3 regions of the Rhizobium sp. UGM030330-04 genome follow, and region 3 is predicted to be linked to each of the others. Evidence: predicted binding sites of a transcription regulator. Region 3 holds the regulator's gene; each other region holds the start of a gene.

Region 1 (7,419 bases), on a different contig from region 3:
CCTTGCCGACGAGGCAGAAATGCGCGCGTGAGCCGGATTTCAGCGATTTCACGAGATCGGTGTCTTTCCTGGAGAAAAACCAGATGGTGTTGGTCCTGGGGTCAGCGTGAGGCGCCATCGGCTGCATATGAGTGTGCAGGCCTTCGAGACCGAGCATTCCGGCATGGACCGAGTTGATCTCGTCCCAGAGCTGGCGGGCCGGGGCTTCTCTTGCTTCAGTCAGGCTGACCATATGTTCTCTCCTTCCGGTTTCACGTCGCGGGGGAGAGAAATCATGCCTTCTTCCACCGCGTTCATGATCAGAACGAGAAGCGGATAAATCAGTTCCTTTCATTGTTCGCGGAAGAGAAAGCGCCTGCGGGCTTGAACGATGGGCCTATCGCACTTATAAGGCCCGCAATCTCCAAATTACGACAATCAGGTTTTCCATGGCTGGTCATTCACAGTTCAAGAACATCATGCACCGCAAGGGCAAGCAGGACTCAGTACGGTCCAAAATGTTTTCCAAGCTTGCGCGCGAAATCACCGTTGCGGCTAAAACGGGCATGCCCGACCCGAACATGAACCCGCGCCTGCGTCTGGCGATCCAGAACGCCAAGGCCCAGTCCATGCCGAAGGACAATATCGAGCGTGCGATCAAGAAGGCCGCCGGTGCTGACAGTGAAAACTACGATGAAGTCCGTTACGAGGGTTACGGCCCGGGTGGCGTCGCCGTCGTCGTCGAGGCCCTGACCGACAACCGCAACCGCACCGCCTCCAACGTACGCTCCATCTTCACCAAGGCTGGTGGCGCACTCGGTGAAACCGGCTCGGTCTCCTTCTCCTTCGACCGCGTTGGCGAAATCACCTATAAGGCGGAAGTGGGCGATGCCGACAAGGTCATGGAAGCGGCCATCGAAGCGGGCGCTGACGATGTCGAATCCTCCGAAGACGGTCACACCATCATTTGCGGTTTCGAAGCGATGAACGAGGTTTCCAAGGCGCTGGAAAGCGTGCTGGGCGAAGCCGAAAGCGTCAAGGCCATCTGGAAGCCGCAGAACACGGTGCCGGTGGATGAGGAAAAGGCGCAGTCGCTGATGAAGCTCATCGACAATCTCGAAGACGATGACGACGTGCAGAATGTCTATTCCAACTTCGAAGTGTCCGAAGAAATTCTCGCCAGGCTTTCCGCCTGACGTTACATGTTTCAGAAAAAGCCCCGGCAGCGATCCGCTCCGGGGCTTTTTTGCCTAGAGCACTATCAAAGATAGGTGGCACCCGGTTTCCGTCCGGAGTGCCTGAAAACGCTAAGCGGCCTTTTTGATGGAGGTCCGCACGTCGGCAAAAATTTCCACCGATCGCAGCCGCTTTTCGATGTCGTGGATCGGCATCGAGACGATCAGCTCGTCCGCCTGTGTTTCCGCCAGGAAACCGTCGAGATGGCGTTCGATCGTTTCGGGTGAACCGACGGCGGCGAAACGCAGGGTATGTTCCACCGAGAACCGCTCCATTTCGTTCCAGTAGCCGTCCATGCTGTGCACCGGCCTGGGGAACTGCGTGCGCACATTGCGGCGCAGGTTCACGAATTGCTGCTGCGACGAGGTGAAGAGATGTTGCGCCTCCTCGTCCGTATCGGCACCGACACCCATCACACCCACCATCACATAGGGCTTGTCCAGCACCTCGGAGGGCTGGAAGCGCTCGCGATAGATATGGATCGCCTCCATCAGCATATCCGGGGCAAAATGTGAGGCGAAGGAGTAGGGCAGGCCAAGGGCTGCGGCGAGATGCGCGCTATAGGTGCTGGAGCCGAGCAGCCACAGTGGCACGTTGGAATTCATGCCCGGCACGGCGAGGATTGCCTGATCCTGCTGAGGCGGGCCGAGGTAACGCTGCAGTTCGATGATGTCCTGCGGGAAGTTTTCCGCACCGGCATCCAGATTGCGGCGCAGCGCCCGCGCTGTGCGCATGTCGGTTCCGGGCGCACGGCCAAGCCCGAGATCGACACGGCCGGGAAGGAGCGCGGCAAGCGTGCCGAACTGTTCGGCAATGACAAGGGGGGAGTGGTTGGGCAGCATGATGCCGCCGGAACCGACGCGGATATGTTTCGTGGCCGCGCCCACATGGGCGATGACGAGTGATGTTGCGGCACTGGCAATGCCCGGCATGCCATGGTGTTCCGCCAGCCAGATGCGGTTATAGCCGTGTTCCTCGGCCTTGATCGCCATTCGGCGGGAATTTTCAAGCGCCTCGCTGACGCTCTCGCCTTCGCCGATCGGCGACAGGTCGAGAATGGAAAAGGGGATCATCCGACGCTCCTGCGAAATTTAAATCTTTGCTGCGGATGTAAGGCGCGTGTCCCGATTTACCAGAGAAGTCGCGCAGAATTGAAGGATGGTTCAAAAAAATTGGGGCCTCCGAAGAGGCCCCGGTATTTTGTCGGCTGGACCGGTCTTAACCCGCCCGCCTGAATTGCCTGTTTTCGCGATATCCTGCGGCTTCGTTCTCCGAAGCCAATATGAACTGCCCGAGCCTGCCGTCCATTTCACCCGCCTCGGAGGCGAGATTGTGAATGGCGGCCGTCGTTTCCTCCACCATGGCGGCGTTCTGCTGGGTCATGGTGTCGAGGCTGGTGACGGTGCTGTTGATTTCCGAAAGCGTGTGCGCCTCCTCGCGGGTAGACTCCATGATTTCTTCGATACGCGTGCTGATGGTCTGCACGTGTATGCCGATGCCGGTCAGCGAAGCACCTGCCTTTTCCACTAGCGCCACGCCGGCGGAAACCTCGTCTGTGGAGCGCTTCAGAAGGCTGGTGATTTCCTTTGCGGCGGCGGCCGAACGCTGCGCCAGTTCGCGCACTTCCTGCGCCACGACGGCAAAACCCTTGCCTGCGTCGCCGGCACGCGCGGCCTCCACACCGGCATTGAGCGCGAGAAGGTTGGTCTGGAAGGCGATTTCATCGATAACGCCGATGATCTGGTTGATCTGGCGCGATGAGGTCTGGATCGCCTCCATGGCGGCGATGGTCTGCTCCATCACGCGGCTCGAAGCCGTTGCCTCCGTGCTGGCGTCGCGGGCGATCCGCGTTGCCTGTTCGGCGCGTTCGATCTGGTCGCGGACGGCTTCCGTGATTGCCTTGATGGCGCTTGCCGTTTCGGTGATGGAGGCTGCCTGCCGCTCGGTGCGTTCCGCCAGCTGGTCTGCCCCCACCCGCATCTCCTCGGAGCCGCCACGAACGGCGGCCGAATTGCCGCCAATGGCCTCCATGGTTTCACTGAGCCGGGCAAGCGCGGTGTTGAAGTTGTGGCGCAGGCTTTCGAGATCATCGGGGAAAACGGTATCTATGCGATAGGCGAGATTGCCATTCGCCAGCCGATCGAGCCCCTCATCCAGCGACTGCACGACCATCTGCAGGGTGCCGGCCTCTGCCTCCCGTTCCGCAAGATGCGCGCGCCGGGCCGTTTCGGCTTCTTCCCGGGTGCGCGATGCGGTTTCTTCCATCTCCCGCTGCAGGATGAGTTTTTCACGGAAACTGCCGAGCGCACGCGCCATGCGGCCAATTTCGTCCTTCCGATCCTGATTGCCGATTTCGGCATCGAGACGGCCGGCGGCTACCTCGCCGGTCAGGCCGGCAAGCTTTTCCAGTGGGGCGAAAAGACGGCGTGCGAAAAAGGCCGTCGTCGCGCACATGGCGGCGAGAACGCAAAGGCCGATCACGGCAAGCGTGCCGGCAATCGAGATGGAGCCGGCGTTCAACTCGCTGCGCAACATGCTTTCCACCGCGAGGTATTTTTCACCGGAGAAAGAGAAGGGGCGGGCATAGGCATTGGCTTCGCCATCCGCGCGGTCGATCTTGGCGATGGTCATGCCCGCCGCGTTCAGGGCGTCGCCGTGGAAATCGTAGATGGCCGGGTCGAGGCTGATCAGCCTGTCGCCCTCAACGCCAAGAACCTTGCCATCGGCGGATATGATCGCGGATTGTTCCGAACTGCCCGCTACGACGCCTTTCGTCAGAATCTGGCTGAAAACGCCTTCCTTGACCTGGAAGAGGACGATGCCCTTGAACGCACCGAATTTGACGACCGGAACGCCGAAATAAATACCGGCTTCTTTCGTCGCCGCATCGATCCGCAGGCCGGAGAAACTGGTCTGCGCAACATCGTTGACCGCCTTTTCGGCGTTCGCCGCGCCTTGCGCGAAGGCCGTACCGAGGCCGCTTTCCGCGAAGGTGCCGTCCTTGACGGTCTCCCCGAAAGCTCGTCCCTTCAGATAGGAATAATAGACCGTGCCGGCGGGATCGATGAAGAGAACGTCGCTGAACGGTGTTCCCTGAAGATAACCGGCTATATCCGTCTGGGTTTTTTCATGGGTGGAATAATAAAAGCCGCTCGGGCTTTCCGGTTTGATCAGTTTTTCCCTGTCGCCGAATGGGTTTTCCTTGACGAAGACGCGCTGCAGTTCCGCCTTCGCATCACCGGAATTCTTCTGCACGGTCGCCCAGCCGCTGCGCATGGAGACGACAGCCATCTGCAGGGATTCGATCTTGGCGATGGAATCCGCCTGCGTTTTCAGCTGCTCAAGACGCTCCTGGAGCATGTCGCCGCGAAAGACGAGAATGCTCTCCATGGATTTCGACGCCTGTTCCTCGAGAACGCCGCTGCTGCTTTGATAGCCGAGAAGCGTCAGAGCGCCGGTGGAGATCGCCATAAGTGCCAGGAAAATCACCAGCACCTTGGTGGATATGGAATGAAAACGGTTCAGCATGGCCGATGCAGCCCCCAATGCCGGATCAGTTCCCGCGCCATCACGGATGGCGCCATCGGACGGCTGATATGGCGAACATATTGTGCTGCGGATCATCATGTCCGCAGCTCCCCTTTTTTGATTTTGTGGGGAACAATGCGGTACGCGGTTTAAGCAGAGGTAAATGCTGCACTGCAAATTTGATCAATGTTGTCGTTTTGTTCACTTATCGCTGGCAGGGTCGCAGCCGGAAAGATAAGGTAACTCATGCAAAAGACGATTCGAATCATCGGCATCGATCCCGGGCTGCGGCGCACCGGCTGGGGTGTCATCGACACCCTCGGCAACAGCCTGCGGTTTGTCGCTTCCGGCACGGTGACGTCGGATGGCGATATGGATCTCGCCTCCCGGCTATGCCAGCTGCATGACGGGCTGGCGGACATCGTGCACAGCCATCAGCCCGATGAGGCGGCGGTGGAGCAGACCTTCGTGAACAAGGATGCTGTCGCCACGCTGAAACTCGGTCAGGCGCGCGGCATCGCCATGCTGGTGCCGGCACGCGCTGGCTTGCCGGTCTTCGAATATGCGCCGAATGCGGTCAAGAAGGCCGTCATAGGCGTCGGGCACGGCGAAAAGCAGCAAATTCACATGATGCTGAAAATCCTGATGCCGAAGGCCGAATTCAAGGGTAACGATGCGGCGGACGCGCTCGCCATCGCCATCTGCCACGCCCATAATCGCGGTGGTGACAGGATGCGGCGGCTGCTGGCGGCCGGTTGAATATAAGTCTTACTGAGCGGGCGGCATCATGATCGGAAAATTGAAGGGCAGCATCGAGGAAATCGGCGCGGATTACGTGCTGGTGGATGTGCACGGCGTTTGTTACGTCGCCTATTGTTCGGCGCGCACGCTGTCGAAAATCGGCTCCGTCGGGGAGGCGGTGGTGCTGTTCATCGAAACCTATGTGCGTGAGGATCAGCTGAAACTGTTCGGCTTTCTCTCGGCACTGGAGCGGGAATGGTTCAATCTGCTGCAGAGCGTGCAGGGTGTGGGCTCGAAAGTGGCCTTGGCCGTCCTTTCCACGCTCTCGCCATCCGAACTCGCCAATGCCATTGCGCTACAGGACAAAACGATGATCTCACGCGCACCCGGCGTCGGGCCGAAGGTGGCCGTGCGTCTTGTGACCGAACTTCGCAACAAGGCACCCGCCTTTGCGGGAGAGGCTTCGGCGTCCATCGGGCTCAAGCAGGAGCTTGGCGAAGGCGTTGCTTCCGCGCCGGTGGCAGATGCCGTCTCAGCGCTCACTAATCTCGGCTATTCGCGTGACCAGGCCGCCAATGCGGTTGCCGCCGCGCTGAAGAATGGCGGTGAGGGCGGCGATAGCGCCAAGCTGATCCGGCTGGGGCTAAAGGAGCTTTCGCGGTAAGAACGGCTTGTCAGGCGCACGTGGAGCCCATGCATATCCTGAATTTCGTGAAGCGCCTTGTTGCGATAGTCATGATATAGCGGCGGCGGTTACCTGATGAATTCGGCTATAACAATGGAATGCCCTGAATGAGCGATGCGGAAAGACTGATTACCCCGGAAAAGCGCGGTGAGGATATCGACACCACGCTGCGCCCGCAGTCGCTGGATGATTTTACCGGCCAGGCGGAGGCCCGCGCCAATCTCAAGGTGTTCATCGAGGCCGCCAAGAACCGTGGCGAGGCGCTGGATCACGTGCTGTTCGTCGGCCCGCCCGGTCTCGGCAAGACGACGCTGGCGCAGATCATGGCCAAGGAGCTTGGCGTCAACTTCAAGTCCACCTCGGGGCCGGTCATTGCCAAGGCAGGCGATCTTGCAGCGCTTCTGACGAATCTGGAAGAACGCGATGTCCTCTTCATCGACGAAATTCACCGCCTCAACCCAGCGGTGGAAGAAATCCTCTACCCCGCCATGGAGGATTTCCAGCTCGACCTCATCATCGGCGAGGGGCCGGCGGCGCGCTCGGTAAAGATCGACCTCTCCAAATTCACCCTTGTTGCCGCCACGACCCGCCTTGGCCTGCTGACGACACCGCTGCGCGACCGTTTCGGCATTCCCGTCCGGCTGGCTTTTTACACCGTCGACGAGCTGGAACTGATCGTCCGGCGCGGGGCGCGGCTGATGGGGCTGAACATGACCGATGAGGGCGCGCGTGAGGTGGCAAGGCGCGCTCGTGGCACGCCACGCATTGCCGGACGGTTATTGCGCCGTGTGCGCGATTTCGCGGAAGTGGCGCGGGCGGAAGCCGTCACGCGTGAGATTGCTGACGAGGCTTTGACGCGGCTTCTAGTCGACAATATGGGCCTCGACCAGCTGGATATGCGTTATCTCACCATGATCGCCGTCAATTTTGGCGGCGGTCCCGTTGGCATCGAAACCATCGCGGCGGGCCTGTCTGAGCCGCGCGATGCCATTGAGGACATCATCGAACCCTATATGATCCAGCAGGGTTTCATCCAGCGCACGCCACGCGGGCGTATTCTGACCGCAACCGCCTGGAAACATCTCGGCATGCAGCCGCCGAAGGATCTCGAGGCCGCGCAGTTCCGGCTGACGCTGGAGGACGATTGAGCGCACAATCGCCGGCTCCACGATCAAGCGGAAACCGAGCAAGGACGAGCCCGCTTTTCTGATCGAACAGGAAGATGGCACAAAGGTTCTGAAAAGCAGACC
Region 2 (7,419 bases), on a different contig from region 3:
CGCGGCAGCTCGGCATACAAGACATTGCTGATTTCCGTCTACGCCATCGCGCCGCCGGTCGCAGGCCTCATCGGCATGATGTTTTTCGATCAGCACATCGGCCCCTTCGTCAAGATGGCCGCATTCCTTGGCTGGGACATGAAGGTCGGCCTCAATTATTTCGATACGGCCTTTGCCATGGTCGTGGTCGCGGTCTGGAAGCAGATTCCGTATAATTTCATCTTCTTCCTCTCCGGTCTGCAGGGCGTGCCCGTTTCCGTCCGGGAGGCCGCCGCCATCGACTGCCGCTCGGGCTTCCGCCGGTTCTGGACGGTCATCATGCCGCTTCTGGCGCCCACGGCCTTCTTCCTGCTGATCATCAACATCACCTATGCGCTGTTCGACACTTTCGGTGTCATCGACGTGATGGTGAAGGACAAGGCGGCCAACAACCCAATCACACTGGTCTACAAGGTGTTTCTCGACGGTTTCCGCGGCAATGACATCGGCGGTTCGTCGGCCCAGTCCGTCATTTTGATGCTGGTCGTCTTCGTCCTCACCATCATCCAGTTCCGCTTCATCGAGAAGCGCATCCATTACAATTGAGGGAAAAGACGATGTATAAGACAAAACCCCTCGATCATCTGGTGCTGATAACAGGCGCGCTTTTCCTGATATTGCCGGTTGTCGTGGCTTTCATGACTTCCACGCATACGGCGGCGGAAATTCACCGCAGCGGTCTGGCGATCGTTCCCGGCGACAATTTCGTCGAGACCTATGAAAAGGTCCTGACCCAGAAGGGCGGCTTTACCGGGCAGATCACCGGCCTCAACATGGTGATCAACTCGCTGATCCTCGGCATTGGTTTTGCCGTCGGCAAGATCGTCCTGTCGATGACGGCGGCCTATGCGATCGTCTATTTCCGCTTCCGCTTTGCGACGCTCGCCTTCTGGATCATTTTCACGACGCTGCTGTTGCCGCTTGAAGTGCGCATCATGCCGTCCTACGAGGTGATGAGCAAACTCGGCCTGTTGAACTCCTATACCGGCTTGATCGTGCCGCTTCTCGCCTCGGCGACGGGCACCTTCTATTTCCGGCAGTTCTTCAAATCCATTCCGGAAGAATTGCTGGAGGCCGCCCGTATCGACGGGGCTGGGCCGTTCAAGTTCTTCATCGACGTGATCATTCCGCTGTCGCGCACCATGATGGCGGCGATCTTCATCATCATGTTCGTTTATGGCTGGAACCAGTATCTCTGGCCCATGCTGATGACGACGGATGAGAGTTTCTTCACCCTGATGCGCGGCATCAAGTCGATCCTGCAGGTCTGGGTCGGTTCGCAAATTCCCGATTACAACGAAGCTTTCGCGCTTGCCGTTCTGGCCATGCTGCCGCCGGTTCTGATCGTCGTCATTTTCCAGCGCTGGTTCATCAAGGGCCTCACCGAGAGCGATAAATAAGGAGACCGAAATGGCCGCGATCGAAATCAGTCAGGTCTGCAAGGATTATCATGGCGGCGTGCGCGCCGTGCATCACGTCGATATCGATATCCGGGACGGCGAGTTCATCGTTCTCGTCGGCCCGTCCGGCTGCGGCAAGTCCACGCTTCTGCGCATGGTCGCCGGCCTTGAGGATATTTCCGAAGGCACGGTGAAGATCGGCGACCGGGTGGTCAATCAGGCCGATCCCGCCGACCGCGATATCGCCATGGTGTTCCAGAATTACGCGCTTTACCCGCATATGTCGGTACGCCAGAACCTCGAATACGGGCTGAAGAACCGCAAGACACCAAAGGCGGAGATCGATGCGCGCGTGGCTGAAGCCGCGCGTATGCTGCAGCTCGAACCCTATCTGGATCGCAAGCCGCGCGCCCTTTCCGGCGGTCAGCGGCAGCGTGTCGCCATGGGCCGCGCCATCGTGCGCAAACCGGCCGCCTTCTTGTTCGATGAGCCTCTGTCGAACCTCGATGCCAAGCTGCGCGTCTCGATGCGCGGCGAGATCAAGCGCCTGCAAAAACGCCTCGGCACCACCTCGATCTACGTCACCCACGATCAGCTGGAAGCGATGACGCTGGCCGATCGTCTTGTTGTACTGAATGGCGGCCGCATCGAACAGATCGGCGCGCCGCTGGATGTCTATCACACGCCCGCCTCCACCTTCGTTGCCAGCTTCATCGGCTCTCCCGCCATGAACCTGCTGGATGGCGAATTGCATGGTGACAGCCTCGCTATCGGTCCTTCGCTGTTTGCGCTGAATGGTTTTGCGCCTGCCTCCGGGCCGGTGACGGTAGGCATGCGTGCGGAGGATTTCCGCCTCGCCGCGGCGGGTGAGCAGGGCTTCGCACTCCGCGTCGATTATATCGAGGAGCTGGGTTCACAGCGCCTGGTGCACGGCGCGATCGGCGACCAGAGCCTGACGGTGGCTTTCCCGCCGGATGTCGATGTTCCCGCCGCTCTGTCGGTCACGATCGCGCCGGAGAAGCTGCACTTCTTTTCCAGCGAAACCGGCAAGCGTATCGCCGGCAAGGCGGAACAGGTTGGCGCGCAGCCCGCTCAGCTGGCTACGGCCTGAACGTATCGCAGGAAATCGGCGCGATGGCTAAAATTGCGCCGATTGTCAAAACCGCTTTGTTACGATCCCGATGATAGAAGGCCTCCAATATTTCACGGGGGTTTTCTCATATGTCGTTCAAAATGATGTTCGCGGCGGCTGCAACCATGGCAATCCGCACAGTGCCGATATTGCCGGCCTATCTGCGCAGACAAAAAGACGAAGCCGTTGTCAGCGCGTCCTGCACCGATCTGCGGCTTCAGTCGGCCCCCATCAATCCGGACTGGATCATTTCCGGCAACCCTGAGGCGCGTGCGGCGGATCACTCCCGAAGCGGCGACCGTGCTTCCAGCACCGCCATGTGGGATTGCACTGCGGGCGAATTCCGCTGGTTCTTCGGCTGGGACGAAACCGTCTATATTCTGGAAGGCGAAGTACATGTGACGGCCGAAGACGGTTCGGTCAGCATCCTGCGGGTTGGTGATGTCGCCTATTTCCGGGCTGGAACGTGGGCCACATGGCGGGTCGATGACTATGTTCGCAAGGTTGCCTTCATGCGCCGCCCCTTCCCCAAGGCGCTTGCCCTGGCCTATCGTGTCAAGAACAAGCTGTTTTCTGGTAGTTCCTACAAGCTGGCGGCCTGAGCCGGTGACGATTTTGCTGCCGATGAGAGCCCGCGTGGCTCCCTCGGCAGAATTGTGAAGGTTCAATAAAACTCACACACGGCACCACTTGCAGCAGTTGCCTTTGAATGGCCGCTGCCCTACATCTTCAGGGTTTTCTGAAGCATTTCCGGGTCTCGCCCGGTCCTGCCGGGAAGCTTGAAAAGACGAGGCAATGGGCACGGCGGGCCGGCGAAGCGTCCGTATGCTGCAAGAGGAACATGCGCATGGCGAAGATCAAGAACGTCGCGATCCAGATGGATCATGTCTCCGGCATCAATATCGCCGGTGACTCCACCTTCGCCATGAGCCTTGAGGCGCAGGCGCGCGGATACCGGCTGTTCCACTATACGCCAGAGCGTCTTTCCATGCGTGACGGCAAAATCTACGCCACCGTCGAGCAGATGGAACTGCGCGACATCAAGGGCGATCATTTTTCGCTGTCTGAGCCGGAACGTGTCGATCTCTCGACCATGGATGTCATCCATCTGCGTCAGGATCCGCCCTTCGACATGGCTTACATCACCTCGACCCATCTGCTGGAACGCATTCATCCCAAAACGCTTGTCGTCAACGACCCAGCCTGGGTGCGCAACTCGCCGGAAAAGATCTTCGTCACCGAATTCGCCGACCTGATGCCGCAGACGTTGATCACCAAGGATGTGGCGGAAATCGCCCGCTTCCGCAATGAAATGGGCGATATCATCCTCAAGCCGCTTTATGGCAATGGCGGCGCAGGCGTCTTCCATTCGGCGCGCGACGACCGCAATTTCTCCTCGCTGCTGGAGATGTTCGGCCAGATGTTCCGCGAGCCTTACATCGCCCAGCAATATCTGCCTGACGTCCGCAAGGGCGACAAGCGCATTCTCCTGGTGGATGGCGAGCCGGTGGGCGCGATCAACCGCGTGCCGGCGGAAAATGACGCCCGCTCCAACATGCATGCCGGCGGCCGGCCGGAACCGACGGAGCTGACGGCGCGCGAAAAGGAAATCTGCCGCCGCATCGGTCCGGCCTTGCGCGAGCGTGGTTTCCTCTTTGTCGGCATCGATGTGATCGGCGACTACATGACGGAAATCAACGTCACCTCGCCCACTGGCATTCGCGAAGTGCGGAAATTCGGTGGTGCCGATGTCGCAAGCCTGTTGTGGGACGCGATCGAGAAAAAGCGCGAATCTCAGGATCTCTGACGCGCCCCTTGCCGATCCAGTTTTGTTCCGCGAGTACAACTAGATACAACTAAAATACATCGCCAACGAGAAATTGTTCGCTGGATGTTCTTGTTTTATTCTTTATCCTGTGGCACGTTGCTTGTGGATGGCCGCCGGGGCATGAAGCTTTGATGGTGCGGCCGGTTTGCGGGGGCAGGCCATGGTGGCACGGGTCAATACGGTTGCATTTCAGGGCATGGAGGGTGTGCCCGTCGAGGTGCAGGTCATGGTCGCGCCCGGAAAGGTCGGCATCCAGATTGTCGGCCTGCCGGACAAGGCGGTGGCTGAAAGCCGGGAGCGGGTGCAGGCCGCCCTGCACGCCTCGGGACTGGCCTTGCCGGCGAAAAAAGTCACCGTCAATCTCGCACCCGCCGATCTGCCAAAGGAAGGATCGCATTTCGATCTTCCCATTGCTCTGGGCCTCATGGCCGCGTTGGGCGCCATACCGGCGGAAGCGCTTGGCCAATATGTGGTTCTCGGCGAACTCAATCTCGATGGCACCATCGGCACGGTTTCAGGCGTTCTGCCGGCCGCCATGGGTGCCAATGCTCTCGGCAAGGGCCTGATCTGCCCGGCTGAAAGCGGGCCGGAGGCGGCCTGGGCCGGTGCCGGTATCGATATTCTCGCCCCGCGCAGCCTCATAGCGCTTGCCAATCATTTTCGCGGCACCCAGCTCCTGTCGCGCCCGACACCCGCCATCCGCGCCAATCCGGTCAATTTACCGGATCTGGCGGATATCAAAGGACAGGAGAGCGCCCGCCGAGCGCTGGAGGTGGCGGCGGCCGGCGGTCACAATCTGCTGATGGTCGGTCCGCCCGGTTCTGGCAAATCCATGCTCGCCGCCCGTCTGCCCTCCATCCTGCCGCCACTTGAGGCGGCGGAACTGCTGGAAGTGTCGATGGTTCATTCCATCGCCGGCCAATTATCGGGTGGCAAGCTTTCGGACCGCAGGCCGTTTCGCACACCGCACCATTCCGCCACCATGGCGGCACTGATCGGCGGCGGGCTGCGCGCCAAGCCGGGCGAGACCTCGCTTGCTCATCACGGTGTTCTTTTTCTCGATGAATTCCCGGAATTCTCACCGCAGGTGCTGGATGCGCTGCGTCAGCCGCTGGAAACCGGAGAATGCATCATCGCACGCGCCAATCACCGCGTCAGCTATCCGGCAGAAATCCAGCTCGTGGCAGCCATGAACCCCTGCCGCTGCGGCATGGCCGGAGAGCCGGGCTTCACCTGCGCCAGAGGGCCGCGCTGTGTGACCGACTATCAGGCCCGTATTTCCGGTCCGCTACTGGATCGTATCGATATCCGCATCGACGTTCCCGCCGTTTCCGCTACCGATCTTATCTGCCCCGTTGCATCTGAGCCGAGTGCGGCGGTTGCGGCCCGTGTGGCCCGGGCGCGCCTTGCCCAGCAGGAGCGTTATGCGTCGGCGGGATTTCCTGCCATCTGCACCAATGCCCGCTGTACGACGACTTTGATCGAAAAATACGCCGAACCGGATGCATCCGGACTGCAATTGCTGCGCGATGCCGCCGAACGGCTGAAATTTTCCGCACGCGGTTATCACCGTATTCTCAAGGTCGCGCGCACATTGGCCGATCTGGATGGAAAACAGACGGTCGGCCGCATCCACGTAGCGGAAGCTGTCTCGTACCGTATCGCGGGTGAGAGGCTGCGGACAGCGGCTTAGAGCCGTGATGCTTGCACGCTCTGCTGGAAGAGTTTGGAGACATGCTCCCGAAAGCTCTCCCTTTTTTGCGATAAGCAGATGCGAAAGCAGGGTTTGAAGGGCATCGCGCGAATTCGGTCGAATGCGAGGCGACCTTAAAACCAATATGCCGCCAGCGGTGCCGGCGGCATATTGAAGTATTGGTTCCTTTGGTTCGCCATTGCGCGTACCGACTGGAGTGGTTAGAGCCCAAGGCCCTCGAAAAGCGCGGTCGAAAGGTAACGTTCCGCAAAGGAAGGAACGATGACGACGATATTCTTGCCGGCATTTTCTTCGCGCGCGCCGACCTTGATCGCCGCCGCCAGTGCCGCGCCGGAGGAGATGCCGACCGGCACGCCTTCGAGTCTTGCCGCCAGACGTGCGATTTCGAAAGCCTCGTCATTGGTCACGGTGACGATCTCGTCATAAATGCCCGTGTCGAGGATCGCAGGCGCAAAACCGGCGCCGATGCCCTGAATCTTGTGCGGGCCGGGGTTGCCGCCGGAAAGAACCGGGCTGTCTGCGGGCTCGACCGCAATGACCTTCACATCCGGTTTGCGGGATTTAAGCACCTGGCCCGTGCCGGTGATCGTCCCACCCGTACCGATGCCGGAAACGAGAATATCGACCGTGCCGTCGGTATCGTTCCAGATTTCTTCCGCGGTCGTCTTGCGGTGAATTTCCGGATTGGCGGGGTTTTCGAATTGCTGCGGAATGATCGCGTCAGGCAGGGTCTCGGCCAGTTCCTGCGCCTTGGCGATTGCGCCCTTCATGCCCTTCGGGCCTTCGGTCAGCACCAGTTCGGCGCCGAGCAGGGCCAGCATCTTCCGGCGCTCGACCGACATGGTTTCAGGCATGGTCAGGATCAGCTTGTAACCCTTGGCGGCGGCAGCGAAGGCAAGCGCAATGCCGGTATTTCCTGATGTCGGTTCCACCAGCGTCGTTTTGCCGGGGGTGATCTTGCCCTGCGCTTCCAGCGCTTCGATCATGGCGACGCCGATGCGGTCCTTCACGGAAGCGATGGGATTGAAAAACTCCAGCTTGGCAAGCAGGTTGGCCTTCACGCCCTTTTCTTTCGCCAGCTTGTCCAGCCGCACGATCGGCGTATCGCCGATAGTTTCCGTAATCGAGGAATAGACGCGTCCGCGTCCGGGCTTTCTGGCTTCAGGCATGATGCTCTCCCGTATGAAGGCCACAGAATAGTGACCGCAATATTTGAGCGGCAGAATAGGAGCAATCGCCCTGTCAGGCTAGCGAACGTTCATCCTTATATGGCGGGTTCACCGGAAAAATTTCCCGATAAACCAGA
Region 3 (7,419 bases):
CTCTTTTTATGATGTCTGGTCCACATGCCGCAGAGAAGCCTTAAAACGCATAACGTGAGTCTGAAGACTAAGCCGGATTGTTTAACTATCCGTTGACCTTAAATTCCAATCGGCAAATGGGCATGAAAAAGCCCGCCGGGAGGCGGGCTTAGAACGGTGACGACGCCAGAAGAAACCTCGTCATGCCGGACTTGATCCGGCATCCAGCCACGGCGCGTCTGCGCCGTGAAAGAGTCTCCCGCGATCAAGGACTTGATCACGCTGGACCCCGGATCAAGTCCGGGGTGACGGAGTGCGGATGATACCGCTCACCCCTGAAATGAGCCCGCCAAAGCGGCGGGCTGCATCGTAAAACCAGACGCGAATTATCCGCGCAGAATGGAACGGCCAGCGTAGGCAGCCTGCGGACCCAGCATTTCCTCGATGCGGATCAGCTGGTTGTATTTCGCGAGCCGGTCGGAACGGGCGAGCGAACCGGTCTTGATCTGACCGCAGTTCGTGGCAACCGCGAGGTCGGCGATGGTGGAATCTTCCGTTTCGCCCGAACGGTGCGACATGACGGCGGTGTAGCCGGCCTTGTGCGCCGTTTCGACTGCGTCCAGCGTTTCAGAAAGCGAACCGATCTGGTTGACCTTGACGAGGATGGAGTTTGCGACACCCATCTTGATACCATCGCGAAGGCGAGCGGAGTTGGTGACGAAGAGGTCGTCGCCGACCAGCTGGCACTTATTGCCGATCAGATCGGTGAGCGCCTTCCAGCCGTCCCAGTCGTCTTCAGCCATGCCGTCTTCGATGGAGATGATCGGGTACTTGGCAACGAGCTCCGCGAGGTATTCAGCCATTGCGCCGGATTCCAGCGTACGGCCTTCACCTTCGAGAACGTATTTGCCGTTCTTGAAGAATTCGGTCGATGCACAGTCGAGGCCGACATACATGTCCTCGCCCGGACGATAGCCAGCCTTTTCGATCGACTTCATGATGAAATCGAGCGCTGCCGGCGCGCTTTCGAGACCCGGTGCGAAACCGCCCTCATCACCGACATTGGTGTTGTGGCCCTGAGCGGACAGTTCTTTCTTCAGCGTATGGAACACTTCAGAACCCATGCGCACGGCTTCGCGGATGTTCTCCGCGCCGACCGGCAGGATCATGAATTCCTGAAAGTCGATCGGGTTGTCGGCATGGGCGCCGCCATTGATGATGTTCATCATCGGAACCGGCAGCAGATGCGCGTTCGGGCCGCCGACATAACGGTAAAGCGGCAGGCCGGAAGCTTCAGCCGCAGCCTTGGCGACGGCAAGCGATACACCGAGAATGGCGTTGGCGCCAATACGCGACTTGTTCGGCGTACCGTCAAGCGCGATCATCGTCTGGTCGATCTGGATCTGGTTCTCGGCATCGAAACCGCCGATGGCGTCGAAGATTTCCGTATTGACGGCTTCGACTGCCTTTTCCACGCCCTTGCCGAGATAACGCTTGCCGCCATCGCGCAGCTCAACCGCTTCATGCGCACCGGTGGAGGCGCCCGAAGGAACGGCGGCGCGGCCCATGGAGCCGTCTTCGAGATAAACATCGACTTCAACGGTCGGGTTGCCGCGGCTGTCGAGGATTTCGCGCGCGATGATATCGGTAATGGCAGTCATGGTCTCTCCCTTGGGAATGGAACAGATATTTTCCGTCGCCTGTCTTAGACGATGGCGAAGAAATTACAATGACGGCGGGCGGCAGAAACGGAGCGCCCGCCATTTAAAATCGATTGGCACGAACCGCGCCGGTTCTTCAGGCTTTGGTGATGGTGTCGAAGGCCAGGAGCTTTTCGAGCAGTTTCGGCATGTCCTTCAGGTGAACCATGTTGGGACCGTCGGAAGGCGCATTGTCCGGGTCCTCATGGGTCTCGATGAAGAGGCCGGCCACGCCGACGGCCACGGCCGCGCGCGCCAGCGTCTCGACGAATTCGCGCTGGCCACCGGTGGAACCGCCCTGCCCGCCCGGCTGCTGCACGGAATGGGTGGCGTCGAAGACAACGGGCGCACCCAGCGAGGCCATGATCGGCAGCGAGCGCATGTCGGAGACCAGCGTATTATAACCGAAGGAGGCGCCGCGCTCGCACAGAAGCACATTCGGATTACCGCTGTCGTTCAGCTTGGCCAGAACATTCTTCATGTCCCAGGGGGCCAGAAACTGACCCTTCTTGACATTGATGACGCGGCCGGTTTTCGCGGCGGCAACGAGAAGATCGGTCTGACGGCTGAGAAAGGCCGGGATCTGCAGCACATCCACCACTTCGGAAACGATGGCGCATTGCTCTTCGGTGTGAATGTCGGTCAGGACAGGAAAACCGAACTCCTTCTTGAGATCGGCGAAGACCTGCATGGCGTTCTCAAGGCCGATGCCGCGCTTGCCGGAAAGCGAGGTACGGTTCGCCTTGTCGAAGGAGGATTTATAGACAAGCCCGATTCCAAGTTTGTCACAAAGCTCCTTCAGGACGCCGGCGATCATGAATGCATGTTCGCGGCTTTCCATCTGGCACGGGCCGGCAATCAGCGAAAAGCGCTCGCTGTTGGAGAAAGAAACTTTGCTGGCGCCGTCGCCGGCGGTGACTTTGAGATTGTTCGTAACGCTCATTATTTTTCCTCGAAGGCGAAGGCAACGCCCTGGCCGGGTGCTGCGGGCACCACCAGACGGCCGCCCGTTTCCATGCAGAACACGCCATTAGCAGCAAGCGCCGCCGCTGTCACGGCAAGATCGCCGACGGAAAGGACGATGCCCGCGCCGCGCAGTCCAGCATCACCCTGCCCGGCAACATTCAGCGCATATCCATTGAAGACTGGCTTCTCAGTCAATCTTATGCACGCATTGCCGGTTGCGAAAACCACATCACCGTCCGGTGATATTTTGCCGCCGCAGCCAAAAACCGTCTCTATCAGGCGTGCGGCATTCGGATCATCACCGACAAACAAGACGATCTCGCTGAGACCGGACACACCATTGGCATGGCGCTCCAGCGCCGAGCGGTCGCCCGGCAAGGCCTGCAGCCGCTGGCAGCTGAACAGGAAGAAATCCTCAGCGGAACCGCTCGCAGCAAAAGCCAGCCGGAAGGCTGCCTCGCTCTGCGAACCGTCCGGCATTTTGACCGGACGCGAAAATTCAAAGACATTACCGGCCGTCAGGCCGGAGGCCACGAATCGGTCGTGATCCCCAAGGGCGTCTTCGGTTGCAGCGACGAGAGCGGAAAAACCCTCCCCTCCGACGTGTTTCCGAAAGGCATGATCCCGCCCGGTGAAGACATCTCCTCTGCCAATCGAGGCGTTATATTTAGCCGGGTCAGCAATTGCGAGCGGCTCCAGATAGGTGCCGTCGGAGAAAAAAACACAGGCATTGTGTGTGCCGAACGGATGGAGAGCCGCCGGCGCGACCGTAAACCCAAGGTTTGCAAGGCGATTGGCGGCGACGTCGAGACGCTCGACGGGCAGTACGAGATGGTCGACGCGATAGGGTTTCGTCATTTTCCTGCTTCCTGCTGTCGGGTCCGGCAAGGCGACACCGGAACAGTCCCAGCGGCAGAAAAGCACAATTGCGTGCTTTCAGGCAAATCATCAAAACAACAGATGGCAGCTTCACGAAATTTTAGGGGATTGCGGAACACATATGGAACATATAGTGTTCGTTCTGTATTTGTTTCGCGATCTCCACTACGATTCTCAAGGGTGTTTTCCTCATGCTCACGCGCAAACAGCAGGAATTGCTTCTCTTCATTCATGAACGAATGAAAGAGTCCGGCGTGCCGCCCTCCTTCGATGAAATGAAGGACGCACTCGATCTTGCCTCCAAATCCGGCATCCACCGGCTGATCACCGCCCTCGAAGAGCGCGGATTCATTCGCCGGCTACCGAATAGGGCGCGAGCGCTGGAAGTGATCAAGTTGCCTGAGGCCTATACGCCGGGTGCGCGGCCGCAGCGCGGCTTTTCACCGAGCGTCATCGAAGGCAGTCTCGGCAAGCCAAAAGCGCCGGAACCGGCCCCTGCCCCCAAGGCGCCCGCCAACGATCTCGGCGGCGCCGTTACCGTGCCGGTCATGGGCCGTATTGCCGCCGGCGTTCCGATTTCCGCCATCCAGAACAATACCCATGATGTGGCCGTACCGGTGGACATGCTGGGCTCGGGCGAACATTACGCTCTCGAGGTCAAGGGCGATTCGATGATCGAGGCCGGCATTTTCGATGGTGACACCGTCATCATCCGCAATGGCAATACCGCCAGCCCCGGCGATATTGTCGTGGCGCTGGTGGATGACGAGGAAGCGACGCTGAAGCGCTTCCGCCGCAAGGGCGCCTCCATCGCGCTGGAAGCGGCCAATCCTGCCTATGAGACCCGCATATTCGGGCCGGACCGGGTGAAAATTCAGGGCAAACTGGTCGGACTGATCCGCCGTTACCATTGATCCGTACAGGCCGCCATCTTCTCGGGGCGAACATCGCCCTGGTGAAGAGACATCCATTGAGGATGGCGGCAATTTCGCTCGTTGGCTGACTATGCGGAAACCGGGCTGACACATTCATCCCGGGAGCAGTTTCATTCCGTACCGCTGAGCATCGGTTGCGGTCTTCATATGATATTGCGGCTTCGATTTTAGCCCGGCCTGTTGCGTTCCGTGCGTCATCCGCATGGAATTTCGGTAACGCTGCGAGGTATCCGGCCTGCGTGATGGGCTTGACGCCCATCCGTCACTTGAATGCTGACATTGATCGTTGAGCAGCCCGCCGCCACTCATCAAAGGCGTTTATGGGTGCCATGGATTATTTTCGATATTCCGCAGCGCTCCGACAGGTATAGAAATGCGCGTCATATCCGGGAGACAAGCCATGTATGATCTTTATATCGCCAACAAGAACTATTCCTCATGGTCGCTGCGGCCGTGGGTCCTGATGCGCACGCTCGGTATCGCCTTCGATGAGAAACTCGTTCCGTTCGGCGAAGGCGTCGCCTTTTCCAACTTTTCGCCGACGGGCAAGGTGCCCTGCCTTGTCGACGAGGGAGTGACGATATGGGAATCGCTGTCGATCGCCGAATATCTGGCGGAAAGACATCAGGGTATCTGGGCGAGCGACAAGCAGGCCCGGGCATGGTCGCGTTCGGCTGCGAGCGAAATGCATGCCGGCTTTTCCTCGCTGCGCAATCTCTATCCGATGTCGGTCGGCATTCGGGTCAAGCCGAAAGGCGGCGATGCCGGGCTTGCGGCCGATATCAAGCGCATCGATACGCTGTGGAGCGAAGGGCTGACAAAATTCGGCGGCCCCTACCTTGCCGGTCAGAAATTCACGGCGGTGGACGCTTTCTTTTGCCCTGTCGCATTCCGTTTCCAGACCTACGGTGCCGATCTTTCACCGGGCGCGAAAACCTATTGCGACCGGCTGCTCGCCCTGCCCGCCATGCGCGAATGGTATGAGGCCGGATTGAAGGAAATCTGGCGCGATACGGCGCATGAAGAGGAGATCGGCGGTATTGGCGAGTTGACTGCCGATCTTCGCCTGAAGGCCTGAGGACCTGTGCTGGCGATGGTCACTGCGACGTCGCCAGCAACTGCCGGACCTTTTCGGGTACATCGTGCTCGAAACGGCCGCTCTTCCAGTCATAATAGCGGTGTTCGCTCCACGGCCTGTCCGCCCCTGCGATGGCTGCGCGCAGCCTTCCGACCACCGCGGACTGCTCGCTGCCCGCAAAGTTCATTTCCACCGAACCGATACGCCGCAGAATATCACGGTTGAGCAGCAACGCTCCCGAGCGGCACTGCGAAAACGAGGTTCTGCGGGAAACAACGACTATATCGGCGATGTCGCAGGCTTTTCCGGCAAACCGGCCGTCCTCAAGAACGACGATCCATTCGCCGCTGCCCGCCCGCGCCACGCACCATATGCCTCTCATGCAGGTGAAGACACCCGGCTCGGCATCTTTCAGGGCCGCCGTCATCTGCCGTGCAACGGTGCTCAGCTCCTGCGAGGTCAGTTTCGGCCTTGCAGCGAAAGCCACACGGGTCGGTGCCGTCCCGGTTTTGACGATGGCCGGCGGCACGGGCTGTTCCGGTAAGAGCAATGCTCTTTGCCACTGGCCATAAACGAAACCCTGCGGCCGTGTCTTTGTTGTATAGACCTTGCCATCCTCCAGCAGCGCGACCAGTTCACCGTCCTCGTGAATGAGCAGGTCCGGCGCATCGCGATAGGCCATGGTCGCCGATAGCCCGAAAGCGACGAGCAGAACCGGGATGCCAAGCAGGGCCAGCCGGCTGCGCAGCAATGTCAGCAGCAGGAAACCGGAGGAAGCAAGACCGATGAACCAGCCATGCGGCCGACCTGTCGCAGCGCTGCCACCCCAGGACGCGACCTCCCCCGCAACCTCGATGACAAGCGCCATGCCATATCCCATAACCTTCAGGAACGGGGCATCGAGCCCGAAAGGCATCAGCAGCATGGCGACGAGACCGAAAGGCATGACGACCAGCGACATCAGCGGCATGGCGGCCAGATTGGCGAACAGTCCATAGGTGGTGACACGGTGGAAATGTTCGGCCGAATAGATCGCTGTCGAAAGCCCGCCAATCAGCGATGTGACGATGACGCCACCGATGATGGCCCCTGCCGTTTCCCCTGCCCTCATCCATGCCGGTCTGCGACCGATCGACAGCCGCTCGTGATCGCTGCGCCGGAGGCTCCACCAGGCATAGGCGGATACCAGCGCGATGGTCGCGGCAAAGGACATCTGAAAACTCGGCCCCATGATTTCCGAAGGTGAAAGCGCAAGAATGACCAAGGCGGAAAGCGCGACATTCCGGAGGCTGAGCGAGGGTTGATCGAAAAGGACAGCGATCAGCATCACCGACATCATCAGCCAGGCGCGTTCGGCAGAGACGGCAAAACCGGAAATCAGATAATAGGCGAGCGTCATCAGGAGAGCGGCGAAAGCCGAAATCTTCTTCACGGGCCAGCGCTGCGCAAAGGCGGGAAACAGGCTGAAACCCAGCCGAAGGCCGACGAAGAAGATGCCGGCGGCCAGCGCCATGTTGAGCCCGGATATGGCGACGATATGCGCAAGGCCGGAAAGCCTCAGCGCTTCCATGGTTCCGGCCGATATGGCCTGTCTCTCATCGGTGACTATGGAGGCGGCAAAAGCGCCGGCATCGCCGCCAATCGTGCCGCGGATGCGTTCGGCAATGGCGCTGCGAAGGCCATAAAGGCGCATATCGGCCCATTCGAGCAAACCTGTCGCAGCCGCAACATCACTTTTCGGTGACATTATCATCCGGGGCGGCTTGTAGAAAAATCCCGTCGCGCCCACGCCTTTGAAGTAGGAGGCGAAAGCGAAATCATTCAGCCCCGGCAGGGCCGGACCGGAGGGCGGCGAAAGCCGCGCCTTGCCGCGAATGGTGGC

Evidence for each region. Region 3 encodes LexA, which represses DNA repair genes until DNA is damaged. Its sites were predicted from a motif close to TGTTCNNNNTGTGTTCNG; they were not measured.
Region 1: a site for LexA is predicted at 4,931-4,948, ahead of ruvC (crossover junction endodeoxyribonuclease RuvC). Genes of this name have one in related genera too.
Region 2: a site for LexA is predicted at 4,464-4,481, ahead of N434_RS01705 (YifB family Mg chelatase-like AAA ATPase). Genes of this name have one in related genera too.

What each region holds. Positions count from the first base shown of each region.
Region 1 covers NZ_QKML01000007.1:51,409-58,827, reverse strand. The annotation lists gene N434_RS12310 (pyridoxamine 5'-phosphate oxidase family protein) at 1-232, opposite strand, end outside; gene N434_RS12305 (YebC/PmpR family DNA-binding transcriptional regulator) at 429-1,175, shown strand; gene N434_RS12300 (LLM class flavin-dependent oxidoreductase) at 1,287-2,288, opposite strand; gene N434_RS12295 (methyl-accepting chemotaxis protein) at 2,434-4,743, opposite strand; gene ruvC (crossover junction endodeoxyribonuclease RuvC) at 4,990-5,502, shown strand; gene ruvA (Holliday junction branch migration protein RuvA) at 5,531-6,148, shown strand; gene ruvB (Holliday junction branch migration DNA helicase RuvB) at 6,277-7,317, shown strand; gene N434_RS26200 (HVA1 family protein) at 7,313-7,419, shown strand, end outside.
Region 2 covers NZ_QKML01000001.1:345,696-353,114, reverse strand. The annotation lists gene N434_RS01730 (ABC transporter permease) at 1-585, shown strand, start outside; gene ugpE (sn-glycerol-3-phosphate ABC transporter permease UgpE) at 597-1,439, shown strand; gene N434_RS01720 (sn-glycerol-3-phosphate import ATP-binding protein UgpC) at 1,450-2,550, shown strand; gene N434_RS01715 (cupin domain-containing protein) at 2,661-3,173, shown strand; gene gshB (glutathione synthase) at 3,419-4,378, shown strand; gene N434_RS01705 (YifB family Mg chelatase-like AAA ATPase) at 4,560-6,092, shown strand; gene cysK (cysteine synthase A) at 6,314-7,282, opposite strand.
Region 3 covers NZ_QKML01000012.1:78,704-86,122, forward strand. The annotation lists gene N434_RS18425 (FtsB family cell division protein) at 1-26, opposite strand, end outside; gene eno (phosphopyruvate hydratase) at 366-1,640, opposite strand; gene kdsA (3-deoxy-8-phosphooctulonate synthase) at 1,777-2,622, opposite strand; gene N434_RS18440 (VOC family protein) at 2,622-3,503, opposite strand; gene lexA (transcriptional repressor LexA) at 3,716-4,438, shown strand; gene N434_RS18450 (glutathione S-transferase family protein) at 4,860-5,537, shown strand; gene N434_RS18455 (ComEC/Rec2 family competence protein) at 5,557-7,419, opposite strand, start outside.